One region of the Neorhizobium sp. CSC1952 genome, then DNA from elsewhere that is predicted to be linked to it. Evidence: riboswitches for the same ligand, from Rfam matches in the RefSeq annotation. Region 1 holds a riboswitch; each other region holds the start of a gene.

Region 1 (3,267 bases):
GGGTATTCCGGAAAGCCCGGATGCAACCGCCGGGCCTGCTGCCGGACCGCGCGGCCGTCTCGCGAAGCGCCGGCGCTGCAACCACACGGATATGAGTTACGAAATAGGACAAGCGACCTCGTAAGACCCGGCATCGACCCCGTAAGTGTGGTCCCCTTGGCCGGTTATCGTGTCGAAAATATGCTGTTTTGCAGGATGATGCCAGAAATAAGTTCGCCCGGGCGGCGCATTTCGGAACGCCGTCCGGTGGGGGCAGGGGCCGGTGGCCCCTTCGCTCAGTTCGCGGCGAGCAATTCCGTGCAATAGCTCGGGCCGTTGGCGCCCGGGGGATCGGATATGATCGCGATGTCGCGGATGACGTAGCTCTCGGAAACGGTGATCTTCGCCGAGCAGCTGACGCGTGCGGTGCGGCCGTTCTGCTGCTTGATGCGGTTATAGCCGCCGCGCCAGTTGTAGACCGTGGCGGAGCCCTCGTTGCTGTCGCTGATCGGCGGGCTGAACTTCGCGAAGAATTCGCCGGCCGAACGGCCCACCCAGCGGGCTTCGATGGGATTGCTGGCGACGCCTACGGTGGTGCAGGCCGAAAGGGCAAGAGCGAAAAGGCCAAAGGTGAAAAGGGTGTGCGATGCGAGAACGCGGCGGCTCATGATCTGAAATGAATCCTTGTATCGTCTGTGGCGCCCCGGGAGGCATGGTTTGGGAGGCATGGTTTTCGAGATCGCAACTAACAGATTTTGTGCAGGCTTCGCGAGACGGCCGGCCGCCGCCGATATCAAATTTCTCCTGCGCCGCTTTTTTGCAACGCCCCGCGTCTCAATGCCTCTTGCGCCACCGCGCCCAAGGACCGCGATTCCGTCGCAAATTTTTCATGACGGCGCTTGTGGAATGGAAAATGCTGGTCTATAGAGGCGCCGCTGGTCACGGAGTGTAGCGCAGTCTGGTAGCGCACCACGTTCGGGACGTGGGGGTCGAGTGTTCGAATCACTCCACTCCGACCAGCCGAAAAGCCCGCCGCAGCGGGCTTTTTTCTTTTCCGCCGAACCGTTGGATATCTGCACCCGCCCCGCCGAAGCCGCGTTGAGGCTCGGTGCCGAACGGCGTTGCCCTGCCTGTCCGTCCCGTTACGCCCGCTGCCGGGAATTTCACCCATCGCGCAGAACAGGCTGGACAGCTCCCGGAAACTTCGATAATCGATGTAATGTTATTACATATCAAAGGAGAGATTCCATGAGGTCAGCGAAGCCGATATGGTCCAGGCGATCCGGTCCGGCGTGACCCCGTCAGACCACGGCGAGCGTCGCATCGTTGCCGCCGGAGGCTCCGGCGCCGTCCATTGACGGCGCCCCTCTCTCGGCTTGACGCGGTCGCCGCGCTCGGCATAACTGGGCGCGACGGTTCCCCGACGGTGACTCGGAGGGGATGAAAAGGGAACACGGTGCGGACGCCCGAAAGGGGCCAATGCCGTGGCTGCCCCCGCAACTGTAAGCGGATTGCCGTCCATCCTCGTGGCGCCGGAAGGCGCCATGCCACTGTGCCCCTGCGGCGCGGGAAGGCAGATGGACGGCGGATATCCGTGAGCCAGGAGACCTGCCGTCGAACATCGATCCATCGCACGGGCGGGGATGCCCGGAACAGGAGCAGGACATGACCACCATCCGCGCCGCATGGCGCCCTGGCGCTTCGCATTCCCCATATCTCGACGATCGTTCGGCCGAACGGGCTGCCTCAAGGGCATTCTGAACTCCTCTGCTGTCCGGCAGATGGATCTGCTGGCTGCATTCACGTCACATTCGGGGAAACACGATGAATATCTTTCTGAAACGGCCGTCGCTCGCGGGCCTCGGCGCCATCTCCTTGATCGCCTCCGGCCTGTTCCACGGTGCCCTGGCGGCGCAGACCGGCTATCCGCTCACGCTCGAAAATTGCGGCCGGCAGGTGACTTTCGGAAAGGCTCCGTCGCGCACCGTCTCCATCGGCCAGAGCAGCACCGAAATCCTCTACCTCCTAGGCCTGGCCGACAAGGTCGTCGGCACCGCGCTCTGGGTCGGGCCGGTCCTCAAGGGGTATGAGGAGGTGAATTCGAAGATCGACCGGCTTGCCGACAACGAGCCGAGCTTCGAAAGCGTGCTCGCCAAGAAGCCGGATATCGTCGCCGTGCAGTTCCAGTGGCAGGTCGGCCCCGAGGGCGTGGTCGGCAAGCCCGAACAGTTCGAGGAACTCGGTATCCCGGTCTACACGTCGCCGTCCGATTGCACCGGCAAGGAAAATTCCGCCGCCAGCGACGGCGTCCGCCACCAGGTCTTCACCATGGACCTCGTCTATCGGGAGATCCGCGATCTCGCGAAGATCTACGACGTAGAGGACAGGGGCGAGGAAGTCGTGGCCGATCTGAAGCACCGCGAAGCCGCCGCCCGGGCCAAGGTCGCTTCTGCGGAAGGCAGGCTTTCCGCCGTCTTCTGGTTCTCCAGTGCCGCGGGCGCCGATCCCTATGTCGCCGGCAGGAACGGCGCTCCGGGCTATATCATGTCGGCTCTCGGGATCGAGAACATCATCAAGACGGACGACGAATGGCCGACGGTCGGCTGGGAGACCATCGCCAAGGCCGATCCGATCATGATCGTCGCGGGCGCCATGGACCGGCGCCGCTATCCGCTGGACAGCATCGAGGCCAAGTACAAGTTCCTTGAGACAGACCCGGTCGCGAGCCTGATGCCGGCCGCGAAGAACGGCCATGTCTTCGACATGGACGCGCAGGCGATGAACCCGACGATCCGCACGATCGAAGGCATCGAGACGCTGGCCGAAGCCATCGCAGCCGCCGGCCTCGCCAGATGAGCCGGGCCTTGTCCTCGATCGGGCGGACGGGGGCGGTTTCCCTCGCGCTCGTCGTCCTCGTCGCCGCGCTCTGGCTGGGTGCGGCGATCGGCGAGACCGCGATCTCGTTCGATGTCGTCGCCAAGACGGTCGCCAACCGGCTGTGGGATGCGGGCTATCCGCTGGAACCGATCGACGAGGGCATCGTCTGGAGCTATCGGCTGAGCCGCGCGGTCGTGGCGGCCTGCTGCGGGGCCTCGCTTGCCCTCTCCGGCGTCGTGCTGCAGTCGCTGCTGCGCAATCCCCTGGCAGACCCGTATATCCTCGGCATTTCGGCGGGCGCCTCCACCGGCGCCGTCGGCGTGGCGATCCTGGGCCTCGGCGGAGGATTCCTGACGCTGCCGATGGGAGCTTTTTTCGGGGCGCTGGTTGCCTTTGCGCTGGTCAGCCTGC
Region 2 (3,267 bases), 1.3 Mb from region 1:
CTTGCCGGGACCGGTGTGGATGATGAGAAGACCCTTTTCGAGGGTCTTCTCCGCGACTTCGGCATCTTGAACCGCCTTGCGGTTCGCCATCTTGACGCGATGGCGTTCGGCTGCCGCCTGATCGATCTCCTTCACCGCGGAGCCAGCCCCGCCAGCGGACGCGCCGCGGCGTCTTCGCCGGCCCGGAAACGTTCGCGGACCACGCCGGCAAGCGCGCCCAGCGCCGCCCAGAACACCAGATTGGTGACGTAAACGGCATTGACGAAGCGGGCATGCAGCTCCAGCGGCACCGCCGTTTCATGCGTCGGCGGCAACGGGGCGCCAACCACATGCGGCGCGATCAGCAGAACGATCGCCGGTACGGCAAACACGACGGAACGGGTATAGGCGAGCAGGCCGAGGCCGAATGCTGTGCAGACGGCTGTCGAAATCCACCAGACCTGGCGCGGACCGAGCTCGGCGGCCGGCATGCCCGGCAGTTCCGGCGGCAGGCCGAGGCCAGGTGCGAGGCTGACGGCAAGAAAGCCGGCCATGCCGAACATCAACCCGCCGTGCCAGCCCTTGAGGCCTCCGAGGGCTTCCGAGATTGCGATCAGCACAAGGCCGAAGCCGATTGCCGAGAGAATGTTGGCGGCGGCAGTGTAGATGAAGCGCTCGAAACCGTCGGCGGGAGCCCAGGCTTCCTCGCCGTGACTATGTTCGGCAGCCGCAGGAGCCGCGGCACCGGCAGCCGGGGCAGCCTCATGGCTGTGGCTGTGACCGGCCTCGGCGCCGCCGGCATTTTCATAGGTCTCCGCCTGCAGGATGAGCGGCACCGTCGAGAAGCTCTGCAAGACGGTCAGCAGAAGTCCGGCCACAAGCCCGGCGATCACCGCCGTTAGGACGATGTTGCGAAACAGCGACATTTGGAAATTCCTCTCAGTGGCAGGGGAAGGCCAGCGAGTGGCGCGTATCGTGGGCGGCGTTGTGGACGACTTCCAGATGCGAGAAGCCGACAAAACCGACGATGAACAGGCCGAGAATAGCCGTCATGCTGAGGGGGATGATCTTCGAAGCGGAAACGCCGACTGCACTTGCGGCAGAATTCGTGACCATGTGTTTCGTCCTTTCGCCCTCCACCCGAGGGCCGTTCAAGTTCCGTTTGCCGAAGGCAGGTCTCCTGGCTCGCGAATCAGGCGCCTCGCATCCGCCTTCCCGGGAAAACCCAGTGGCATTTGGATGGAAGCTCTCCGCTTACAGTTGCGGGGGCAGCCGCGGGTTCGACGGGTCCCTCCGTCTCACCGCATTCCCTCTCGGCCCTTCCGGGCACCATCGACCGCTCCACTATAGCCGAATTCCGCCTTCCCGCAATCGCCTTTGCGACACCCGCTGCACTCCATTGACATGGACCTGCGACCGGGCTTACTTGGAAGGGAGACGGTCCTTCTCCGGCAACGGAGAAGGTCAAGAGGGAATGCGGTGCGACCCCGATGAGGGTCAAAGCCGCGGCTGCCCCCGCAACTGTAAGCGGAGAGCCCGAGCCAAGAAGCCACTGGAGAGACGATCCGGGAAGGCTGGCTCAGAGGCGAGGACCCGCGAGCCAGGAGACCTGCCGTCGAAAGACATCGTGCTCGCCGGGCGGGGTGCTCCGGGTCGAGGATTTCGTTCACGGCCGAACCGGCGAGAGCCGGACGTGCCCGCACCCCGACATGTTTTACGTGGCGGACAGGCGGCCGAGTGACGAATGATGATTGACGAGCAGCCCGGAAACGAAGCGGACGTGACGATCTTCGTGTGCACCAACTGCCGCGACGAATCGAACGCCGAGATGCGCCCGGGCGTGGCGCTGATAGCGGCGCTCAAGGAAGCGACGGCCGGCAAGCCGCTTGCCGTCAAACCCGTCACCTGCCTTGCCAATTGCGAAAAAAGCCCGAGCGCGGCCTTCAACCACCGATCCGGCTGGTCCTATGTGTTCGGCTATCTCGCGCCGGAAAACGTCGAGGACATCGTCACCGGTGCAATGATGCTGGCCGAGGACGAGCGCGGTTTCCTTCCCCTTCGCGGCCGCCCCGCCTGCCTGCGCGGCAAGGGCATGACGGCCCGCATTCCACCCTTCCATCATCACGAGGACATGCCTTCATGAGCGTCAATTTCGATCGCGTCCCCTGCACCGTCGTCACCGGTTTCCTGGGCGCCGGCAAGACCACGCTGATCCGCAACCTGATCGAGAAGCTGGACGGCAAGCGGCTGGCGATCATCGTCAACGAATTCGGCGATGTCGGGATCGACGGCGAGGTGCTGAAGGGGTGCGGCATCGAGACCTGCCCCGAGGACAATATCATCGAGCTCGCCAACGGCTGCATCTGCTGCACCGTCGCCGACGATTTCGTCCCGGCGATCGACCAGATCCTCTCCCGCGAGCCGCGCGTCGACCATATTCTGATCGAAACCTCCGGCCTCGCCCTGCCGAAGCCTCTCGTTCAGGCCTTCCAATGGCCGGATGTGAAGGCGCGCGTCACCGTCGACGGTGTCGTTGCGGTCGTGGACGGCGTGGCGCTTGCGGAGGGCAGGGTCGCCGACGACCATGACGCACTGGAAGCTCAGCGCCAGGCCGATGGCTCGATCGACCACGACGATCCCGTGGAGGAGGTTTTTGAAGATCAGGTCGCCTGCGCCGACATGATCGTGCTGACCAAGACCGACCTTCTGGATTCCGGCGGGCTTGCGAGCGCGAAAGACAGGGTGGCGGCCCATTTGCCGCGAGCGGTCAAGATCGTGCCGGCGGCCAACGGCGCCATCGATCCGGCCGTGCTCATCGGCCTCGGGCTCGCGGTCGAGGACGATATCGAGAACCGCAAGACGCATCACGACGACGAACTCGACCACGATCACGACGATTTCGACAGCTTCGTCGTCGACCTGCCGGCCGTGGCGGATCCGCAGGAACTCGCCGCCCGCATCTCCGCGACGGCGGAAGCGCAGAACGTATTGCGCATAAAAGGCTTCGTGGAGGTCGCGGATAAGCCGATGCGCCTGCAGGTCCAGGCTGTAGGATCGCGCGTGAACCATTATTTCGACCGCGCTTGGACGCCCGGCGAAACGCGGCGGAGCCGCCTTGTCGTGATCGGCGAAAAGGGGATCGACCGCGCGGCGATCGAAAGGATGCTGGCTGCCTGACAGGGTCTCGGTAGAAGGATGCACATACTCGCCACCACATCGTCGTCGCTCGACGACCTGATCGAGCCGGTCGACCTCGACCAGCCGCCGGCCGATGTGGTGGTGCTGTCC
Region 3 (3,267 bases), 1.1 Mb from region 1:
CAGCGCCGGCTGCGGCACCGGGAGCATCATCGCCCTTGGCGATGCGGACAGCGAGATCTGCCAGGAAATCCGCGATCAGCTCCAGCAGGCGGAAGCGAACCGCGACGGCATAACGGACGAGCGAAACAATGCGCGGCAATTGGTGCAGTCCTCCGACGAACGCACCGCCATTCTCGCGGCGATCCGCTCGAACAGCTGCATTCCGTCCGACGTGGAAGAGGACCAGAAGGAACGGATGAAGGTGCAGGGTATCGAACTGCCGAAGGAAGAACCCTATTCCGGCATCACCAATCTGCGCACCACGCCGCCGGAACAGCCGCAGGCAGCGGCCGTCCAGCCGAACCTGCCGGGTCCGGAGCGTCCCTATGATCCGAACAGGAAGGTGCGGATGGTCGGCCCGCAATTCCTGCCCGAGGAAAACATCGATCTCGCCCATCCGAAATCGAGCGGGCCGCAGCCGCAGCAGTGATCAGCGGTTCTCCCATTTCTCCCTGAAGATCAGCTCCTCGAGCGGCAGGCGCTGGCGCCAGCCTCTGACCGCCAGTTCCGGCTCGGCATAAAGCCGATCGACGTAACCCAGGCAGAGCCAGGCGACGATCTCGATGCGCTCGGGAATGCCGAGCAGAGCGCGCACATCCTCGTCGCGGAAGATGCTCACCCAGCCGACGCCGACGCCTTCGGCGCGCGCCGCAAGCCAGAGGTTCTGCACGGCGCAGACGGTCGAATAGACATCCATGCGCGGATTGTGCGTACGCCCCAGAACGACCGGCCCTGCCCTGTCCGGATCGCAGGTCACGCAGATCGAGAGCGGCGCCTTGCAGATGCCTTCGAGCTTCAGGCTGCGATAGAGATCGCGCCGTTCTTCGGGGAACATGTCCGCAGCCTCCTCATTGGCGCGCGAAAAGGCGGCGAAAGCCGCTTCCCGCACCGCCGGATCGCGGATCAGGACGAAGTTCCAGGGCTGCATGAAGCCGACCGACGGCGCCGCATGGGCGGCGGCAAGCAGCCGCATCACGAGGTCGTCCGGCAACGGCTCGGGCAGGAACTGGTCGCGCACGTCGCGGCGCGTCCCGATCGCCCTGTAGACGGCCGCCCGCTCGGCTTCGGAAAATTCGCCGGCAGTAACGAGGCCGGGTTCGAAAAGATCAGGTCGCATCGTTTTCCCCAACAATGCAGCACCCCATGCCTGCGGCACAAGGAGAGCTTCGAAACCTGCCGCCGTCCGCGCGGATCGGTCTATCCCGTCAGGCCGGTCTTCTGACTTGGCTTCATTCGCCTGCGCCGCTGCCTTCCCGGAAAATTCCAGTGGCGTAGATCTCGCGGCCAAGCGTCGGCCTCACAGCGTCGGGCACGTTCCGGCATCTCACCGGATTCCCGATTCTCCCGCAGAAGCGGGCACCTGACGAAAGCTTTATGCCCGGAAGACCACAGCCGTTCAAGCCGCCGATGCGACGGGGAAATACCGCACATAGGCGAATTCATCGCCGTCCGGCGCCCAATTGGGCGAGTTCATCGTGCCCTGCCCGCCGAAAAGATCGAACAGCGTCTCGACATTGCCGCCGTCCATATCCATCAGCCGGACCCTGACATTCCGGTCGCGCGGGTGGTCGAAGACATCGGCGTCGTAGGAGACGAAGACGATCTTGTCACCCCTTGGTGATGGATGCGGAAACCAGTCGCCGTAATTGCTGTTTGTGATCCGCTCGGCCGGACCACCCTCGGCCGGCACGCGCCAGATCTGCATCAGGCCGGTGCGGCTGGAGTTGAAATAGATCCACTTTCCATCCGGCGAATAGTCCGGACCGTCATTGCGGCCTTCGCCGAAGGTGAGCCGCGTCTCCTCGCCGCCTTCGATACCGATCGTATAGATGTCAAAGACCTGGTCCCGGATGCAGCAATAGGCGAATGTCTTCCCGTCCGGCGACCAGCCGTGCCAGTAGGACGGCAGGTTCTTCGTCACCAATCTCGGCACGCCGCCTTCCGCCGACAGAACGTAGATCGCCGACTTGCCGAATTCCACCTTGTCCGAGACGGCAATCAGGGCGCCGTCCGGCGAGATGCCGTGGTCGTTGTTGCACTGCCGGGCAAAGCCCGTGTCCACCAGCTCGGGCTCGCCGTCGCCATCCGGTGACAGGCGGTAGATCGATCCCTCGCTGTTCAGCATCAGATAGCGTCCGTCCGGCGACCAGTTCGGCGCCTCGAACAGTTCTTCCGTCTGCCAGACCACGCGGTTCCGGCGGGTACGGATGTCGAAGACCTCGACCGAGCTGCGCAGCGCCATGGCCGGCTCCCCTACCGGTCCCTGAACCGGTTGGTGATCGGATAGCGCCGGTCGCGGCCGAAATTCTTCTTGGTGATCTTCACGCCCGGCGCCGATTGCCGCCGCTTGTATTCGGCGAGATAAAGCAGGTGCTCGATGCGGTGCACGGTCGCGGCGTCGTGGCCTCGGGCGACGATCTCCTCCGTGCCCATTTCCATCTCGACGAGGCATTCGAGAATGTCGTCCAGCGCCGGATAGGGCGGCAGGGAATCCTGGTCCGTCTGGTTGGGCCTCAGTTCCGCCGACGGTGCCTTGGAAAGGATGTTCTTCGGGATCACCTCGCCCGTCGGCCCGAGCGCGGTCGGCGGCAGGTGCCGATTGCGCCAGGCGGAGAGCGCATAGACCTGCATCTTGTAGAGATCCTTGATCGGATTGAAGCCGCCGTTCATGTCGCCGTAAAGGGTCGCGTAGCCCACCGACATTTCCGACTTGTTGCCGGTCGTCACCACCATCGAGCCGAACTTGTTGGAGATCGCCATGAGAATGGTGCCGCGGGCGCGGCTCTGCAGGTTCTCCTCGGTAATACCCTCGTCCGTCCCTTCGAAGAGTTCCGACAGCGCCGACAAGAAACCGTCGACGGGCTCGGCGATCGGCACGATGTCGTAACGGCAGCCGAGCGCTTTGGCACAGTCGGCCGCGTCCTTCAGCGAATCCTCGGACGTGTAACGATAAGGCAGCATGACGGTGCGCACCCGCTCCTCGCCGAGCGCGTCGACGGCGATCGCCGCGCAAAGCGCGGAGTCGATGCCGCCGGAGAGGCCGAGCACGACCGACTTGAAACCGTTCTTGTTGACGTAGTCGCGGAAGCCGAGCAGGCAGGCGCGGTAGTCCGCCTCCTCCTTCTCCGGAATGCGCGCCATCGGCCCGCGCGTGCAGCGCCACGTGTCGCCGGCCCTCTTCCATTCCGTGACCGTGATCGCCGGCTCGAACTGGCTCATCTGGAAGGC

The links. Region 1 has a riboswitch for cobalamin ahead of QTA58_RS03315 (ABC transporter substrate-binding protein). Riboswitches for the same ligand answer to the same signal wherever they lie in the genome.
Region 2: another riboswitch for cobalamin. It lies ahead of QTA58_RS09800 (DUF1636 domain-containing protein); the one in region 1 lies ahead of QTA58_RS03315 (ABC transporter substrate-binding protein).
Region 3: another riboswitch for cobalamin. It lies ahead of bluB (5,6-dimethylbenzimidazole synthase); the one in region 1 lies ahead of QTA58_RS03315 (ABC transporter substrate-binding protein).

What each region holds. Positions count from the first base shown of each region.
Region 1 is NZ_CP128416.1:614,688-617,954, reverse strand. It holds gene QTA58_RS03330 (hypothetical protein) at 1-112, opposite strand, end outside; gene QTA58_RS03325 (hypothetical protein) at 276-647, opposite strand; tRNA gene QTA58_RS03320 (tRNA-Pro) at 922-998, shown strand; cobalamin riboswitch at 1,376-1,610, shown strand; gene QTA58_RS03315 (ABC transporter substrate-binding protein) at 1,804-2,835, shown strand; gene QTA58_RS03310 (iron ABC transporter permease) at 2,832-3,267, shown strand, end outside.
Region 2 is NZ_CP128416.1:1,959,237-1,962,503, reverse strand. It holds gene cobO (cob(I)yrinic acid a,c-diamide adenosyltransferase) at 1-135, opposite strand, end outside; gene QTA58_RS09810 (CbtA family protein) at 132-905, opposite strand; gene QTA58_RS09805 (CbtB-domain containing protein) at 919-1,095, opposite strand; cobalamin riboswitch at 1,132-1,328, opposite strand; cobalamin riboswitch at 1,401-1,611, shown strand; gene QTA58_RS09800 (DUF1636 domain-containing protein) at 1,724-2,122, shown strand; gene cobW (cobalamin biosynthesis protein CobW) at 2,119-3,156, shown strand; gene cobN (cobaltochelatase subunit CobN) at 3,175-3,267, shown strand, end outside.
Region 3 is NZ_CP128416.1:4,411,934-4,415,200, forward strand. It holds gene QTA58_RS21310 (hypothetical protein) at 1-469, shown strand, start outside; gene bluB (5,6-dimethylbenzimidazole synthase) at 470-1,156, opposite strand; cobalamin riboswitch at 1,230-1,418, opposite strand; gene QTA58_RS21320 (TolB family protein) at 1,436-2,275, opposite strand; gene QTA58_RS21325 (NAD+ synthase) at 2,293-3,267, opposite strand, start outside.